One region of the Kitasatospora sp. NBC_01246 genome, then DNA from elsewhere that is predicted to be linked to it. Evidence: riboswitches for the same ligand, from Rfam matches in the RefSeq annotation. Region 1 holds a riboswitch; the other holds the start of a gene.
What was found. A riboswitch is a leader RNA that binds a small molecule or an ion and turns the genes downstream of it on or off. The one in region 1 is predicted to bind cyclic di-AMP.
Positions count from the first base shown of each region.

Region 2: it holds a riboswitch for cyclic di-AMP, as region 1 does, so the genes downstream of both, OG618_RS29405 (glycoside hydrolase family 16 protein) here and OG618_RS30360 (transglycosylase family protein) in region 1, are expected to answer to the same signal.

Region 1 is NZ_CP108484.1:7,150,248-7,157,575, reverse strand. It holds gene OG618_RS30365 (hypothetical protein) at 1-1,770, opposite strand, end outside; cyclic di-AMP (ydaO/yuaA leader) riboswitch at 2,197-2,321, shown strand; gene OG618_RS30360 (transglycosylase family protein) at 2,308-3,612, shown strand; gene OG618_RS30355 (hypothetical protein) at 3,781-3,981, shown strand; gene OG618_RS30350 (LacI family DNA-binding transcriptional regulator) at 4,041-5,060, opposite strand; gene OG618_RS30345 (glycoside hydrolase family 13 protein) at 5,086-6,798, opposite strand; gene OG618_RS30340 (sugar ABC transporter permease) at 6,840-7,328, opposite strand, start outside.
Region 2 is NZ_CP108484.1:6,930,228-6,937,555, forward strand. It holds gene OG618_RS29395 (alpha/beta hydrolase) at 1-199, shown strand, start outside; gene OG618_RS29400 (MoaF-related domain-containing protein) at 264-593, opposite strand; cyclic di-AMP (ydaO/yuaA leader) riboswitch at 1,047-1,211, shown strand; gene OG618_RS29405 (glycoside hydrolase family 16 protein) at 1,216-2,490, shown strand; gene OG618_RS29410 (hypothetical protein) at 2,650-3,219, opposite strand; gene OG618_RS29415 (IclR family transcriptional regulator) at 3,399-4,196, opposite strand; gene aceB (malate synthase A) at 4,399-6,051, shown strand; gene OG618_RS29425 (allophanate hydrolase-related protein) at 6,197-6,583, shown strand; gene OG618_RS29430 (8-oxoguanine deaminase) at 6,810-7,328, opposite strand, start outside.

The DNA.
Region 1 (7,328 bases):
GTGGCGCGCGGTGGAGACGCCGTAGTCGCTCTGCCCGGCGGCGTCGATCAGCAGGCCGTCGAAGAGGGTCCCCTTGTCCCGGCCGAGCGAGTGCAGCGCCACTCCCCCGCCGCCGTTGCCGTACAGCACGCTCGCGGTGTAGTCGAAGTCGTTGAGGTAGGCGCCGTGCTCGATGCCCCACCCGCCGTTGTGGTAGGCCGCGAACTCGGTGACCACGTGGTGCTGCTGGGCGTTCAGCCAGACGAAGATGCCGTCCCGCAGGTTGTTGTGGGCCAGGCAGCGCTGGAAGGTCCAGACCCCCTCGCTGTTCTCCGGCCACTCGAAGCCGGAGGCGCCGTCGGCCCCCTGGACGCCGACGGCCACGCAGTCCAGCGCCTTGCCGCCGGTGCCGGCGCCGAGGTTGAAGCCGGTCAGCCGGTAGGCCCGCGGGTTGGGCTCCAGCCGCGTGCGGGAGGCGACGCAGGACTCGTAGACGATGTCGTCGGAGGGCTGCTGCGGGGTGCGGGTGTCCGGCGGGCCGTCCCACCAGTAGGCGTCCTCCCAGGTGTCGTGGCTGATGCAGCTGCGGAAGGTGATGCCGTGGCTGGCGTGCGGGACGAAGGCGTGGCTCCCCGCGTCGCGGACCACCAGGCCCTCGACCACGGTGCCCCGGGTGGTGTCGCCCAGCATGTGGAAGTGCAGCCCGTACCGGCCGAGCACCGGGGCGGTCACCGGGGCGCTGCCGTCCGGGCCCTTCCAGGACTCCGCGGTGTCGGTGCGCGGGCCGACCCAGCGCAGCGCCGCGTGCCGCAGGTCGGCCCGGCGGGAGGTGGTGAGGTGGACGTGGGCGCGGCCCTCGGCGGTGCCCTCGATCCGCACGCTTCGGGTCAGGTTGAGCACCTCGGCCCCGAGCGTGACGCCCCCTCCGGCGGCCACCCGGGGGTGCGCGTACGTCAGCGGCGCCTCCAGGGTGACGGTGGATCCGCTGACGGACCGGACGACGGCGAGGTCGTAGCGGGTGGAGAAGCCGTCCTCGCCCGGCGGGCCGGTCGGGGTGACGGCCAGTTCGTCGCCGGGCAGCCAACCGGTGGGCGGCGCGGCCAGGCTGACGGTGGTGTCGCCCACCGCGAGTGCCCGGTCGGCGCGCCCCCAGGCGGTCTTGGCCGCGCCGTCCAGCCGCAGGTACCCGGCGCCGGTGACCCAGAGGCCGACGTCGGTGTCGACCACCTTCATGCCGTCCCCCCGGAAGCGCCGCTCGTCGACGGCGGGGAAGCGCACGGTGTGCACGGCGGCGCCCTCGGGGGCGAGCGCGAGGGTGCCGCGGATCTCGACGTTGCCCGCGGCGGCGAGGGTGAGGCTGCGGTCGGCGGCGAAGGTGAGCGCACCGCCCGGCTCGACCAGCAGCGAGCCGATCGCGGCGTCGGTGTCGAGCAGCACCCGGTCGGTGATCCGGACGGCGCTCTGCGGTCCGGGTACCCGGCCGCCCCAGCCGGCCGGGTCCGACCAGGGGCGGCCGCCCTGGTCGGGGGTGGGTGCGGGGGCGGCTCCGGCGGTGGGCTGCCCGGGCGCGGCCGTCCCCTCGGCGGGGGCGCCGTCGGGGGCGCCCCCGGGCGTCCCGGACGGCGACGCGGCGCCGTGCCGGTGCTCCGCGGCCGGGTCGGCCGCTCCCGGCCCCATGGCGGGGCCCTCCGCGGCGGCGACGGGCGCGGAGCGGCCGTCCAGGGAGCGCCGCAGTGCCTCCTCGCCGCCGACCGCCGCGAAGACCGTGCCGACGGCGAGCCAGCGCAGCATCGTCCGGCGGGGCAGGGGAGTTCGGGGCTCGGCGGGCGGGATGTCCGCTCTGCGGTGTTTTGCCCAGCGGTGCGTTCCACGCGGCCGCTCGGCCGGCGCACCGGCCTCCGGACCCTCGTCCATGGCCATCGCTGCGAAGCCCTCCCCCCAGACGGCCGCGTCGGTCCTGATGCCCTGAAGCATAGGCAGTTGCCGTGACTCCGACGGGCGTTGCGGTAAATCGGTCATTTCTGATCATGGTGGACAGCCATTTAGCACGCTCTTCATAAACTGTGACGACCGTCACACATGTTTGCGGTTTGAACTTAAGTCTGCTTAACGTGCTCCCCGTTCGTGGCCACACGGACCCAGCCCACCCGCAACGCCGAGTCCTGCCGTCGGGTGCGCTGGCAGCGCAGAACGCACCACGGCAGGAGCGGGGGAACCACAGGTAAGTCGCCCGGGACCGGTTCGTACCGGTTCGGGGCTAGGGGTGAAGCCGCGTCCACAGCGCGGCCGGGCAACTCCAGCCCGAATCCGACAGCTCACCTCGCAGGCGTGGGAGAGGACCGCGTCACCATGCTGCCCACCAACGGCACCCGCCTGTCCGGCCGCACCCGTCGAGCGATCGCCACCCTCGGCGTCGTCGGCATCGGCCTCACCATCCCCTGCCTCACCGCCGGCTCCGCCTCGGCCGCCTCGGTCGCCACCTGGGACAAGGTCGCCCAGTGCGAGAGCACCGGCAACTGGAGCATCAACACCGGCAACGGTTTCTACGGCGGCCTCCAGTTCACCAACTCCACCTGGGCGGCGTTCGGCGGCACCAGCTACGCCGCGCGTGCCGACCTCGCCACCAAGGACCAGCAGATCGCGGTCGCCGAGAAGGTGCTCGCCGTCCAGGGCCCCGGCGCCTGGCCCGTCTGCTCCGTCCAGGCCGGTCTGACCAAGGGCGGCACCCCGGCCGCCGTCGACACCGCGACCGCCGCCAAGCCGGCCGCCCCGAAGGCCACCCCGGCCCCGGCGCAGACCCCCGCCCCCGCCGCCAAGCCGGCCGCGCCCAAGGCCGCCCCGAAGGCCGCCGAGACCCCGGCCGCCGCCGACTCCGCCCAGCAGTCGCAGGGCCGGAACTGGCAGCAGTACCGTCAGGACGCGCAGGCCTCCTCCGACTACACCGTGGTCGCGGGCGACTGGCTCTCCTCGATCGCCGACAAGAACAACGTCCAGGGCGGCTGGGAGCGGCTCTACGAGCTCAACCGCGGCACCCTCGGCGACGGCCCGCACGTCATCTACCCGGGCCAGCACCTGAGCCTGGGCGACCGCGCGAAGACCCGGGCCTCGGACGAGTCCGACCAGGGCTTCGACTGGTTCAACCGCTCCTCGGGCGCCACCGGCAAGGCCGACGGCTCCACCGCGACCGCCACCAAGCCGGCCGCGCAGACCCAGGCTCCGGCCGCCAAGCCCGCCGCCCAGGCGTCGGCCGAGGCGCCGGCCCAGGCCGCCACCGGCAGCATGGCCGCCGCGGTCTCCTTCGCCCAGTCGAAGGTCGGCCAGGCCTACGTCTACGGCGGTACCGGCAACGGCGGTTGGGACTGCTCCGGCCTGACCCAGGCCGCGCTGCGCGCCGCGGGCGTCTCCGTCCCGCGGGTCGCCGCCGACCAGGCCGCCGCCAGCACCCACGTCTCGCTGGACGCCCTCAAGGCCGGCGACCTGCTGTTCTGGTCCAACAACGGCCAGGACTCGGGCGTCTACCACGTCGCGCTCTACATCGGCGACGGCAAGTACGTCGAGGCCGCCAACCCGAGCGTGGGCGTGCGGACCCAGACCATCGCCAACTGGGCCCCGGACTTCGCCGGCCGGGTCTGATCCCGCGCGCGGTCCGCGCCACCCGCCGCAGCCCCCGGGGAGAGTCTGGTCGCTCCTCCCCGGGGGCTCCGGCGCGCCCGCGCGCGGGACGGCGCGGGCCCGGGCCCGGGCATGGCCAAACCCGGGCCCGGCGGGCATGCTGCTGCTCTGCACCCGAGGAGGAGTCACATGGCCCAGGTCACCGTCACGCTCGACGCCAATCTCGCGATCGACGCGATGATGCTCTCCGGCACCAGGAACCCGCAGGACGCCGTGGAGCTGATCCTGCGCGACTACCTCGCCCGGGGGCGGCGCACCGAGAGCCGGACCGGCGAGGCCGCCGACGGGCAGCGGACCGGGCAGCAGCGCCCGACCGCGCAGGAGGGCTGAGGGCGGACAGGCCGGGGCCCCGGAGGACTGGATCGTCCTCCGGGGCCCCGGTCGTCGTCTCAGCGGGCGCAGGCGCCCGTGGAACCGCGCATCACCAGCTCCGGCTGGAACATGAACTCACCGCGCTGGGCGGCGTTCGCGCCGACCTCCTCCAGCAGGGCGTCGACGGCGGCGGTGGCCATCGCCTCGACCGGCTGGCGGATGGTGGTCAGCGGCGGCTCGGTGAAAGCTATCAGCGGCGAGTCGTCGAACCCGACCACCGAGACGTCCTGCGGCACGGACAGCCCCCGCTGGCGCACCGCGCGGATCGCCCCGAGCGCCATCATGTCGCTGCCGCAGACGATCGCCGTACAGCCCTTGTCGAGCAGTGCGCCGGCTGCCGCGTGCCCGCCCTCCACGCTGAACAGCGTGTGGTGGACGAGCTCCCGGGCCTGTTCCTCGGTCCGGCCGAGGACTTCCCGCAGGGCCGCCGTGAAGCCCTCGATCTTCCGCAGCACGGGGACGTACCGCTTCTGCCCGACCGCGAGGCCGATCCGCTCGTGGCCGAGCTCGGCCAGGTGCTGGACGGCCATCCACATCGCGGCCCGGTCGTCCGGCGAGATGAACGGCGCGTCGATCTTCTCGCTGAAGCCGTTGATCAGGACGAACGGCACCTGCCGGCCGGTCAGCCGGGCGTACCGGTCGTGGTCAGCGGTGGTGTCCGCGTGCAGGCCGGAGACGAACACGATGCCCGCCACGCCCCGGTCGACCAGCATCTCCACCAGTTCGTCCTCGGTGGAGCCGCCGGGCGTCTGGGTGCAGAGCACCGGGGTGTACCCGTGCCGGCTCAGCACCTGCTCGATCACCTGGGCCAGCGCGGGGAAGATCGGGTTGCTCAGTTCCGGGGTGATCAGCCCGATCAGTCCCGCACTGCGCTGGCGCAGCCTGGTCGGCCGCTCGTAGCCGAGCACGTCCAGCGCCGCCAGCACGGTCTGCCGGGTGGCGGCGGAAACGTTCGCCTTGCCGTTGAGTACGCGGGAGACGGTGGCTTCGCTGACCCCCGCCTGCGCCGCGATGTCTGATAGTCGCGCCGTAGTCACGGTCCCAGAGCCTATTGCAACCACGTCAGACCGCCCACCAGTCGGTGCTGTCCGGTCCGAGGACCGCTTCGCCGCCGGCGTCGGCGGCCTCCGGCGCGGCGTCCGCGGAGGACAGCAGCAGCCGGCCCGGCGCGGGTATCCGCACCGGCTCGGCGGTGGTGTTCACCGTGCAGACGAAGGAGCCGCGGCGGAAGACCAGGGTGCCCTCGGGGCTCGCCAGCCACTCGACCCCGGTGCCGGCGCCCAGCCCGGACTGCTCCCGGCGGATGGCCAGCGCGCTGCGGTAGAGCTCCAGGGTCGACGTCGGGTCACCGGTCTGCGCCTCGACGCTGAGCCCGGCCCACTCGGCCGGCTGCGGCAGCCAGCTGGGGCCGCCCGGGGTCGGGCCGAAGCCGTACGGGGCCTCGGTGCCGGACCACGGGATCGGCACCCGGCAGCCGTCGCGGTAGCCGTCCTGGCCGGCCTTGCGGAAGAAGGACGGGTCCTGGCGGACCTCGTCGGGCAGGTCGGTGACGTCCGGCAGGCCGAGCTCCTCGCCCTGGTAGACGTACGCCGAGCCGGGCAGCGCGAGCATCAGCAGGGTGGCGGCGCGGGCCCGGCGCAGGCCGAGCGCGCGGTCGCCGGGGGTGCGGATCTGGGTGCCCAGGCCCGGCGGGTTGGCGAACCGGGTGCTGTGCCGGGTGACGTCGTGGTTCGAGAGCACCCAGGTGGCGGGGGCGTCGACCGGGCGCATCGAGTCGAGCGACAGGTCGATCACCGAGCGCAGCTCGGCGGCGTCCCAGGAGGTGCCCAGGTACTGGAAGTTGAAGGCCTGGTGCAGCTCGTCGGGGCGCACGTAGTTGGCGGTGCGCTCGACGGTCGGGGTCCACGCCTCGGCGACGCCGATCCGCTGCCCCGGGTACTCGTCGAGGATCTTCCGCCAGCTGCGGTAGATCTCGTGCACGCCGTCCTGGTCGAAGAACGGCATGACGTCGTTGCCGAGCAGCCTCAGCTGGTCGCCGCCGCCGATGTCGGGCAGGCCGGGGGCCTTGACCAGGCCGTGGGCGACGTCGATCCGGAATCCGTCGACGCCCATGTCCAGCCAGAACCGCAGGATCGAGCGGAACTCGTCGGCGACGGCCCCGTTCTCCCAGTTGAAGTCGGGCTGCTCGGGCGCGAACAGGTGCAGGTACCAGTCACCGGGGGTGCCGTCGGGGTTCTCGGTGCGGGTCCAGGCCGGGCCGCCGAAGATGGACTCCCAGTCGTTGGGCGGCAGCTCGCCGTTCTCGCCCTTGCCGGGGCGGAAGTGGTAGCGCTCGCGCAGCGGGGAGGACGGGCCCTCGCGCAGGGCGCGCTGGAACCACTCGTGCCGGTCGGAGGAGTGGTTGGGGACGAGGTCCACGATGATCCGCAGGCCCAGCCCGTGCGCGTCGCGGATCAGCGCGTCGGCGTCCAGCAGGGTGCCGAACATCGGGTCCACCGCGCGGTAGTCGGCCACGTCGTAGCCGGCGTCGGCCTGCGGGGAGGCGTAGAACGGCGAGAGCCAGACGGCGTCCACGCCGAGGTCGCGCAGGTAGGGCAGACGGCTGCGGATGCCGGGCAGGTCGCCCATGCCGTCGCCGTTGGAGTCGGCGAAACTGCGCGGGTACACCTGGTAGATGACCGCATCCCGCCACCAGCCTCTGGACGCGCCGGTGCTTGCCTCGTGGGCGGTGGCGTCGGCGGCGGGCCGGGAGGTGTCGGCCAGGTTCTGGGTCATGGACGGTATCCCTTGGGGACTAGTGGTGAGCGGGTGGCAGGTCAGGACTTCGAGGCGCCGGCGGTCAGGCCGGTCACCAGGTGACGCTGCACCAGGTAGAAGAAGAGTGCGGACGGGATCGCGATCATCACCGCGGTCGCGGCCATCAGGTTCCACTGCGAGTCGTGCTCGCTCACGAAGGTCTGCAGGCCCACCGAGAGCGTGTAGTTGTCGGAGCTGAGCATGAAGGTCGACGCGAAGGGCACCTCGGCCCAGTACGTGAGGAACGAGTAGAACGCGGCCACCGCCAGGCCCGGGCGGGCGAGCGGCAGGATCAGCCGCCAGAAGGTGCCGATCGGGCTCAGCCCGTCGACCCGGCCGGCCTCGTCGATCTCCACCGGGATGGTGTCGAAGTAGCCCTTGAGCAGCCAGGCGCAGTACGGGACGGTGGTGGTGGAGTACACCAGGACCAGGCCGAGGTGGGTGTCCAGCAGGCCGAGCGTCGACATGATCGTGTACATCGGCACGATCAGCACGGCGATCGGGAACAT
Region 2 (7,328 bases), 220 kb from region 1:
GCTGGCCGGGACCAGGGAGGGCGACGGCGACTACCGCCGGGACACCGAGGCCTTCGTGGCCGCCGCGCACGCGCCCATGAAGGTCTCCTACAGCATGATGAGGACCGGCGGCCACAACTTCGAGACCTGGAGCAGGTTGCTGCCGTCCTCGCTGGAGTGGCTCTCCCAGCGCCTCAGTGTGCCGGACCGCGCGGTCTGACCCCTGACCCGGACGGGCGCGGGGCGCCACGGCACGGCCGGTACAGCAGCGCTCAGGCCACGGCTCAGGCCACCGGCTCCAGCGTCCCGGTGTGCAGCTCGCCGACCCGGCCGCCCTCGCCCTCGTACGTCCAGAACGCGCGCACCGTCAGCCTGCCGAGGTCCATCACGTGGCTGACGGTGATGCCGCTCTGCTCGGTCCAGCTGACGAAGTACAGCTCCGGCCCGATCTCGGCGATGTGCAGCGCGACGTCCTCCCACTGGCCCGCCGACTCGCCGAGGCCCTCCCAGCGCAGCCGCTTGCCGTCGGGCGAGTAGGCGTTGCGGAAGGCCGCGCCGTTGTCGACCTGGAAGAGGTAGGTGCGGCCGGCGAAGGCGGGCAGGGGCGCGGTCATGGCGGAGCGGGTCCTCGTCTCTCGTCTGTGCGGTACGGCTGGACTCCCAACCTATCCGACCGGCCGACCTTCGCGGCGGACATGCGGGCACCAGGCCACGGAGCGGACACCGGGCCGGTACGCCGCACCCGCCCCGGTCCGCACCCGCCCCGGTCCGCACCCGCCCCGGTCCGCACCCGCCCCGGTCCGCGCCCACCCCGGCCGGACCTCCGCCACCCGCTCGCCGACCCGCCGCCGACCCCGTCGGCCGCCCCGCGCCCGCCCCACGCCCCGCCCCGTCTCCAACTGATCAACTTCCCCGGTGACTTGATCCACTCCGGACGGCTCGCACTGTGAGCTGCGCGACAACACCCCCTGTCGGCTTGTCGACATTCGAGCGGCCTGCCTAGCCTGCACGAGTCCGTCTTCGCGGACCCCGCCGTCGGGACGCCGAGTCCTGTCCACCCGCCGGTCGGCAGTCGAGCACCGCAGCGGACGGGAGCGGGGGACCCAGGTCAGTGCCCGGCGCACGCGCTCGCGCGTGCGGACCGAGGCTAGGGGTGAAGCCGCTCCCACAGGCGGCCGGGCAACCTCAGCCCGAACCCGACAGCTCACCTCGCAGGCGTCTACAGAGGACACCGCCATGCAGAAGCCTGCCCGGCGCGCGACCCCGCGCCACGCCCGCCCCTCCCACCGAGGCCGCAAGGCCGCCTTCGCCGCCACCGGAGCGCTCGCCATCAGCGGCGCCGGCCTGCTCGGCGTCCCGGCGCTCACCGGCGCCCAGGCGGCCACCGCGCCGACCGTCACCCAGGACAGGCTCGCCCCGGCCACCATGGTCGCGGGCAAGGCCACCACGGCCGCGCTGACCGTCCACTCCTCGTCCTGCTTCACGGCCAAGACCGTCGGCGTCGGCGTCCGCGACGCGGCCGGGCGCAACCTCGACTTCCCCGGCAACGTCTCCAACGCGCAGATCTGCCCCGGCGGCCTGTCGATCACCACCGGTGCCCGCACCCTGCCCGCCGGGACGTACACCCAGTTCGGCTTCTGGCAGGACCTCGGCGGTACCTGGCACAACCTGCCCTCGCGCCAGCTCGCGGTCTCCGACGCGACCGTCGCCCCCGCCCCGAGCCCGACCGCCACCCCCAAGCCCACCCCGACGCCGTCGCCCACCGCGACCGCCACGCCGTCGCCCACCGCCCCGGCCCCCACCGCGCCGGCGACCGGCGCCCCGGTCGCCGGGAAGTCGCTGACCTGGTCGGACGAGTTCAACGGCCCGATCGCCTACGGCTCGCGCTGGACGGGTGACAAGAGCAGCGCCTACCACTACGGCAACCACAACCCGGACGACAACAAGCTGGACTGGCTGAACAAGAACAACGTCTCGGTGGCCGGCGGCGTCGCCACGTTCACCGCCAAGCCGGGCGCCAACACGCTGGAGAACGGCAAGAAGTCCTGGGACACCGGGCTGCTCACCACCGAGTACTCCAGCGAGGGCTTCCAGGTGAAGACCGGCGACTACGCCGAGACCCGGGTCAAGCTCCCGGCCGGCACGGGGGCCTGGCCGGCCCTGTGGACCTGGAAGAACGGCAACGGGGAGATCGACTCCTTCGAGTACCACCCCGACAACCCGAACCTGCTGGAGCTGACCAACCACGTCAACCCGGGCCACCTGTACTACACCGACGCCAAGGCGATCGCGAAGGACGGCTGGGTCACCATCGGCACCCACTACGGCGCCACCTCGGTCGACTGGTACGTCAACGGTACGAAGGTGTTCTCGGACGGCAAGGGCGTCGGCGCCAACTGGTCCGCGTACCTGATCCTCAACCTGTCCCTGAGTGCAGGGCAGTACCACGCCGCGCCGCAGGGCACGGCCCCGATCACCTTCGCCGCGGACTACGTCCGGGTCTACCGCTAGGCCGATCGGCGCCCGGTCCGGACCGGAACGCACCCGGACCGGAACGCACCCGGACCGGAACGCACCCGGACCGGAACGCACCCGGCGCGGTACGGCTCAGGACAGCCGTACCGCGCTGAGTCGTCGGGGCCCGGCTCGGTACGGCCCTGGCCGGTCCGGTCAGAAGCTGTCGGGGGGCTCGACGATGTTCATCGTGAACGGCAGCTTGTTGTTCTCCGAGTTCGGGTCGTCCGCACTGCTGATGGCGACGTAGCCGCCGTGCAGCTCGCCGTAGGGGACGTCGGCGCCGACCTTCAGCGGGATCAGTGCCGTGGCGCTCTCGAGGCTCGGCAGGCCCGGGGGGAACTGGCAGCGCACCCGGTGGCCGTTCTGGAACGCGGTGCAGTTCTCCGGGTAGAACGGCTCCCTTGGCGTGACACCCTCCGGCAGGGTGACGACCACGGTGAACGGCGAGGCCGTCCTGTCCGGCCCGCGGTTGGCGATGAAGGCGTGCAACGTGACCATGCCCTCCGGCGCGACGGCGTCCGGGTCGAGCCGGATCACCTCCAGGTCGGAGTTCGACGGGGCCGGCACCGCGAGTGGCGCGACCTCCGCCGCCGGGGCATCCCCGACCGCGGGATCGGCGCCCGGGCAGGCGGCCCCCGCCGACCCGGCGGCCAGCGCGGTCACCGCGCACCCCACCGTCAGCGCCCTGCCGAGGAATCTCAGTGCGGACCTTCTGCGCGACATCGTCGCTCACCCTGCCCTCTGCGTTCCGGCGGTCCGCACCGTTGCGGGCCGCGTCGGCACCAGCGTGACCGACCGGCTCGCCGTCCTCGTCGCACCCCGCCCTCGGGCCGCCCGAACGGAGGAACGGCACGCCGGAGGCCACCCGGCCTTCCCTGCGCGGCAGGAGCGGTGATCGTCCGTCAGGGGGCGAGGACCTGCCCCAGCCGGGCCGCGATCTGGTGCATCACGGGGACGAGCGAGGCCGCGCCGGCCTGCTCCTCCAGCGCCCGGATCCGGGCCTCCGGGCCGGAGACGGAGAGCGCCGTCGGCGTCGGCGCGCCGGGTACCGCGAGCGCGATGCAGCGGACCCCGATCTCCTGCTCCTGGTCGTCCACCACGTAGCCGCGCTCACGCGCCTGCGCCAACTGGACCAGCAGCTCCTGCGGGTCGGTCACGGTGTAGGAGGTGTGCGCCGGCAGCGGGTTCGGGCCGAGCACGGCCCGCGCCTCCTCCTCGGGCAGCTGGGCCAGCAGCGCCTTGCCGACGCCCGTGCAGTGCGGCTGCACCCGGCGGCCGACCTCGGTGAACATCCGCATCGAGCGCCGCGACTGCACCTGGCCGACGTACACCACCTCGCCGCCCTCCAGCACGGCCAGGTTCGCCGTCTCGCCGGTGGCCTCCATCAGTTCGGCCAGGTAGGGGCGGGCCCAGCTGCCGAGCAGTCGCCCGGCCGTCTCGCCGAGCCGGATCAGCCGGGGGCCCAGGGTGTAGCGGCGCGCGGTGTCCTGGCGGACATAGCCCTGCTGCACGAGGGTACGAACCAGGCGGTGGATGGTGGGCATCGGCAGCCCGGAGGAGGTGGAGAGCTCACTGAGCGTCGCCACGCCCCCGGAGTCGGCCAGCGCCTCCAGGAGCAGGAAGGCGCGCTCGACGGACTGCACGCCGCCGCTCGCGCGGTCCGGACCCGTCGTCGATGCTGTGTCGGGGGTCGCAACCACCGGCGTTCCCTTCGCTGTCGGGGGAGGAGTAGAGTCCCAGCGATCACCTCAACAAACCGTTGAAATTCTGTATCGCGGAAACTAGTCTCCACCTTACAGAATCGAACCCTCCGACAGGTGGGGTTTCCCCTCGGTTCAGATCAAGGACGTTCCCACCGGAACTGCCTTCGCCATGCTCAACCGTCTTAGGAGTGTCCTGCTCATGGCTACAGATCAGGGACCCGCCGGCGCCTCCCCCGCCGCTCCGGTCGTCACTGTCGCCGGTCCGCGAGTCCACCGGGCCGAGGAGGTGCTCACTCCGGAGGCGGTCGCCTTCGTCGTCGGCCTCCACCGCGCGTTCGAGGACCGCCGGCAGGAGCTCCTGGTGCGCCGCAGGACCCGCCGTGCCGAGATCGCCGAAACCGGCACCCTGGACTTCCTCCCCGAGACGGCCGCCGTGCGGGCGGGCGACTGGACGGTGGCCGAGGCCCCCCGCGCCCTCCAGGACCGCCGGGTCGAGATCACCGGCCCCACCGACCGCAAGATGGTCATCAACGCCCTCAACTCCGGCGCCCGGGTCTGGCTGGCGGACTTCGAGGACGCCACCTCGCCGACCTGGGAGAACGTGGTCGGTGGCCAGATCAACCTGATCGACGCCTTCGAGGGCCGGATCGACTTCACCTCCTCGGCCGGCAAGGCCTACACCCTCAGGCCGGCCGCCGAGCTGGCCACCGTCGTGGTCCGCCCGCGCGGCTGGCACCTGGACGAGAACCACCTGCTGGTCGACGGCCGGCCGGTCGCCGGGGCCTTCCTCGACTTCGGCCTCTACTTCTTCCACAACGCGGCGCGGCTGCTCGCGCGCGGCGCGGAGGACCCGAACTCCGGCCCCTACTTCTACCTCCCGAAGACGGAGAGCCACCTGGAGGCCCGGCTCTGGAACGACGTCTTCACCCACGCCCAGGCGGCGCTCGGCATCCCGCACGGCACCGTCCGGGCCACCGTGCTGATCGAGACCATCACCGCGGCGTTCGAGATGGAGGAGATCCTCTACGAGCTGCGGGACCACGCCGCCGGGCTCAACGCCGGCCGCTGGGACTACCTGTTCTCGATCGTCAAGAACTTCCGCGACGCCGGCGAGCACTACATCCTGCCGGACCGCAACTCCGTCACCATGGCCTCCCCGTTCATGGCCGCCTACACCCGGCTGCTGGTGCAGACCTGCCACCGGCGCGGCGCGCACGCGATCGGCGGGATGGCCGCCTTCATCCCCAGCCGCCGCGACCCCGAGGTCAACGCGGCCGCCCTGGAGAAGGTCAGGGCCGACAAGGACCGCGAGGCCGGCAACGGCTTCGACGGCTCCTGGGTCGCCCACCCGGACCTCGTCCCGGTCGCCCGTGCCTGCTTCGACGCCGTCCTCGGCGAGCGCCCGAACCAGAAGGACGACCCGGGGCCGGCCGAGCCCGTCACGGCCGCCCAGCTGCTCGACATCGCCGGCGCCGGCGGCCACTGCACCCACGCCGGCCTGCACAACGCCGTCCAGGTCGGGGTCCGCTACATCGAGGCGTGGCTGCGCGGCCTCGGTGCCGTCGCCATCTTCAACATGATGGAGGACGCCGCCACCGCCGAGATCTCCCGCTCGCAGATCTGGCAGTGGATCCACAACGGCGTGGTGCTCTCCGACACGGGCGAGAAGGCCACCGCCGACCTGGTGCGCCGTCTGGTGGCCGAGGAGCTCGCCGCGCTCCGGGCCGAGCTGGGCGACGAGGCCTACGCCGGTGGGCGCTGGCGCGAGGCCGCCAAGCTCTTCGAACAGGTCGCCCTGGCCGAGGAGTTCGCGGACTTCCTGACCCTGCCCGCGCTGCCCCTGCTGGGCTGAGTCCAATCTATCCGCGCGTGCGCCCGCTGCCGCCTGCCGGCTTGTAGCAGTCGCCGCGCCCCATTGCTCCGTTCCGTACGGCGACGAATCCAGCTGTCCTCATCGTCGCCGTGCGGAACGGCCGTTTCCGGAGGCATCGATCCCCGTGGCACGCATCTTCTTCAACGGCCAGGCCATGGTCGGCGGCCCCTTCCACCCCTCGGTGGCCGACGCGCTGGTCGGCCCGGTCCGCACCGCGCCGGGCTACCGCTTCTTCTCCATCGGGGACGTCTGCCCCGGACTGCTCGCCGACCCGTCCGTCGACACCGCCATCGAGGGCGAGCTGTACGACATCACCCTCGAACACCTGCGTGACGTGATCCTCCCCGGCGAGCCCCGTGAGCTCGAACTCGGCGTCATCACGCTGGCCGACGGCTCGCCCTGCCTCTCCATGCTGCTCGCCCGCGGCGAGGCCGACCGCGGCGTCCACCGCGAGATCACCCGCTACGGCGGATGGCGCCGCTACCTCGCCACCCTGGGCCGCACGGCCTGACACCCCACCACGCTCGGAGGGCCTGCGCCGACCGGCGCAGGCCCTCCGTCGTGTCCGGATCCCGATCGGGCCGGCCCGCTGCCGCGGAGGGGCCGCCTCCGCCCGGGCACGCCACAGCCCCGGACCCTCGCCGTGGGCCCGGGGCTGGGGTCCGTGCGCCGTCCTGAGCGGTGGCGCACGGAGTCCGGGTGACGCACCGTCCCTGGGCGGCCCGGAGTTCAGGGGGTTACACGGGGCGGGCGGCGAGCTCCTTGGCGGCGCGGGCGCAGGCCTGCGCGATCCGGTCCTCGTTCACCGTGGTCAGCTGCCCCTTCTCCACGACGGCGTTGCCGTTGACGAAGAGGGCGGCCAGCGGCGGCAGGGCGCCGAGGGTGAGCGCGGCGACCGGGTCGGCGATCGAGGAGTGCATGATGCCGTCGATCTTCCACAGCGCGAGGTCGGCCAGCTTGCCGGCCTCGATCGAGCCGATCTCGTTCTGCCGGCCGAGCACCCGGGCGCCGCCCATGGTGCCGAGGCGCAGCGCCTGGCGGCCGGTGAGCGCGGTCGGGTAGCCGTGCAGGCGGTTGATCAGCAGGGCGTTGCGCAGCTCGGTGCCCAGCTCGCCGGACTCGTTGGAGGCGGTGCCGTCCACCCCGAGGCCGACCGGGACGCCGGCCTTCAGCATGTCGGGGACGCGGGCGATGCCGGCGGCGAGGCGGGCGTTGGAGGACGGGCAGTGCGCGACACCGGTGCCGGTCTCGGCGAA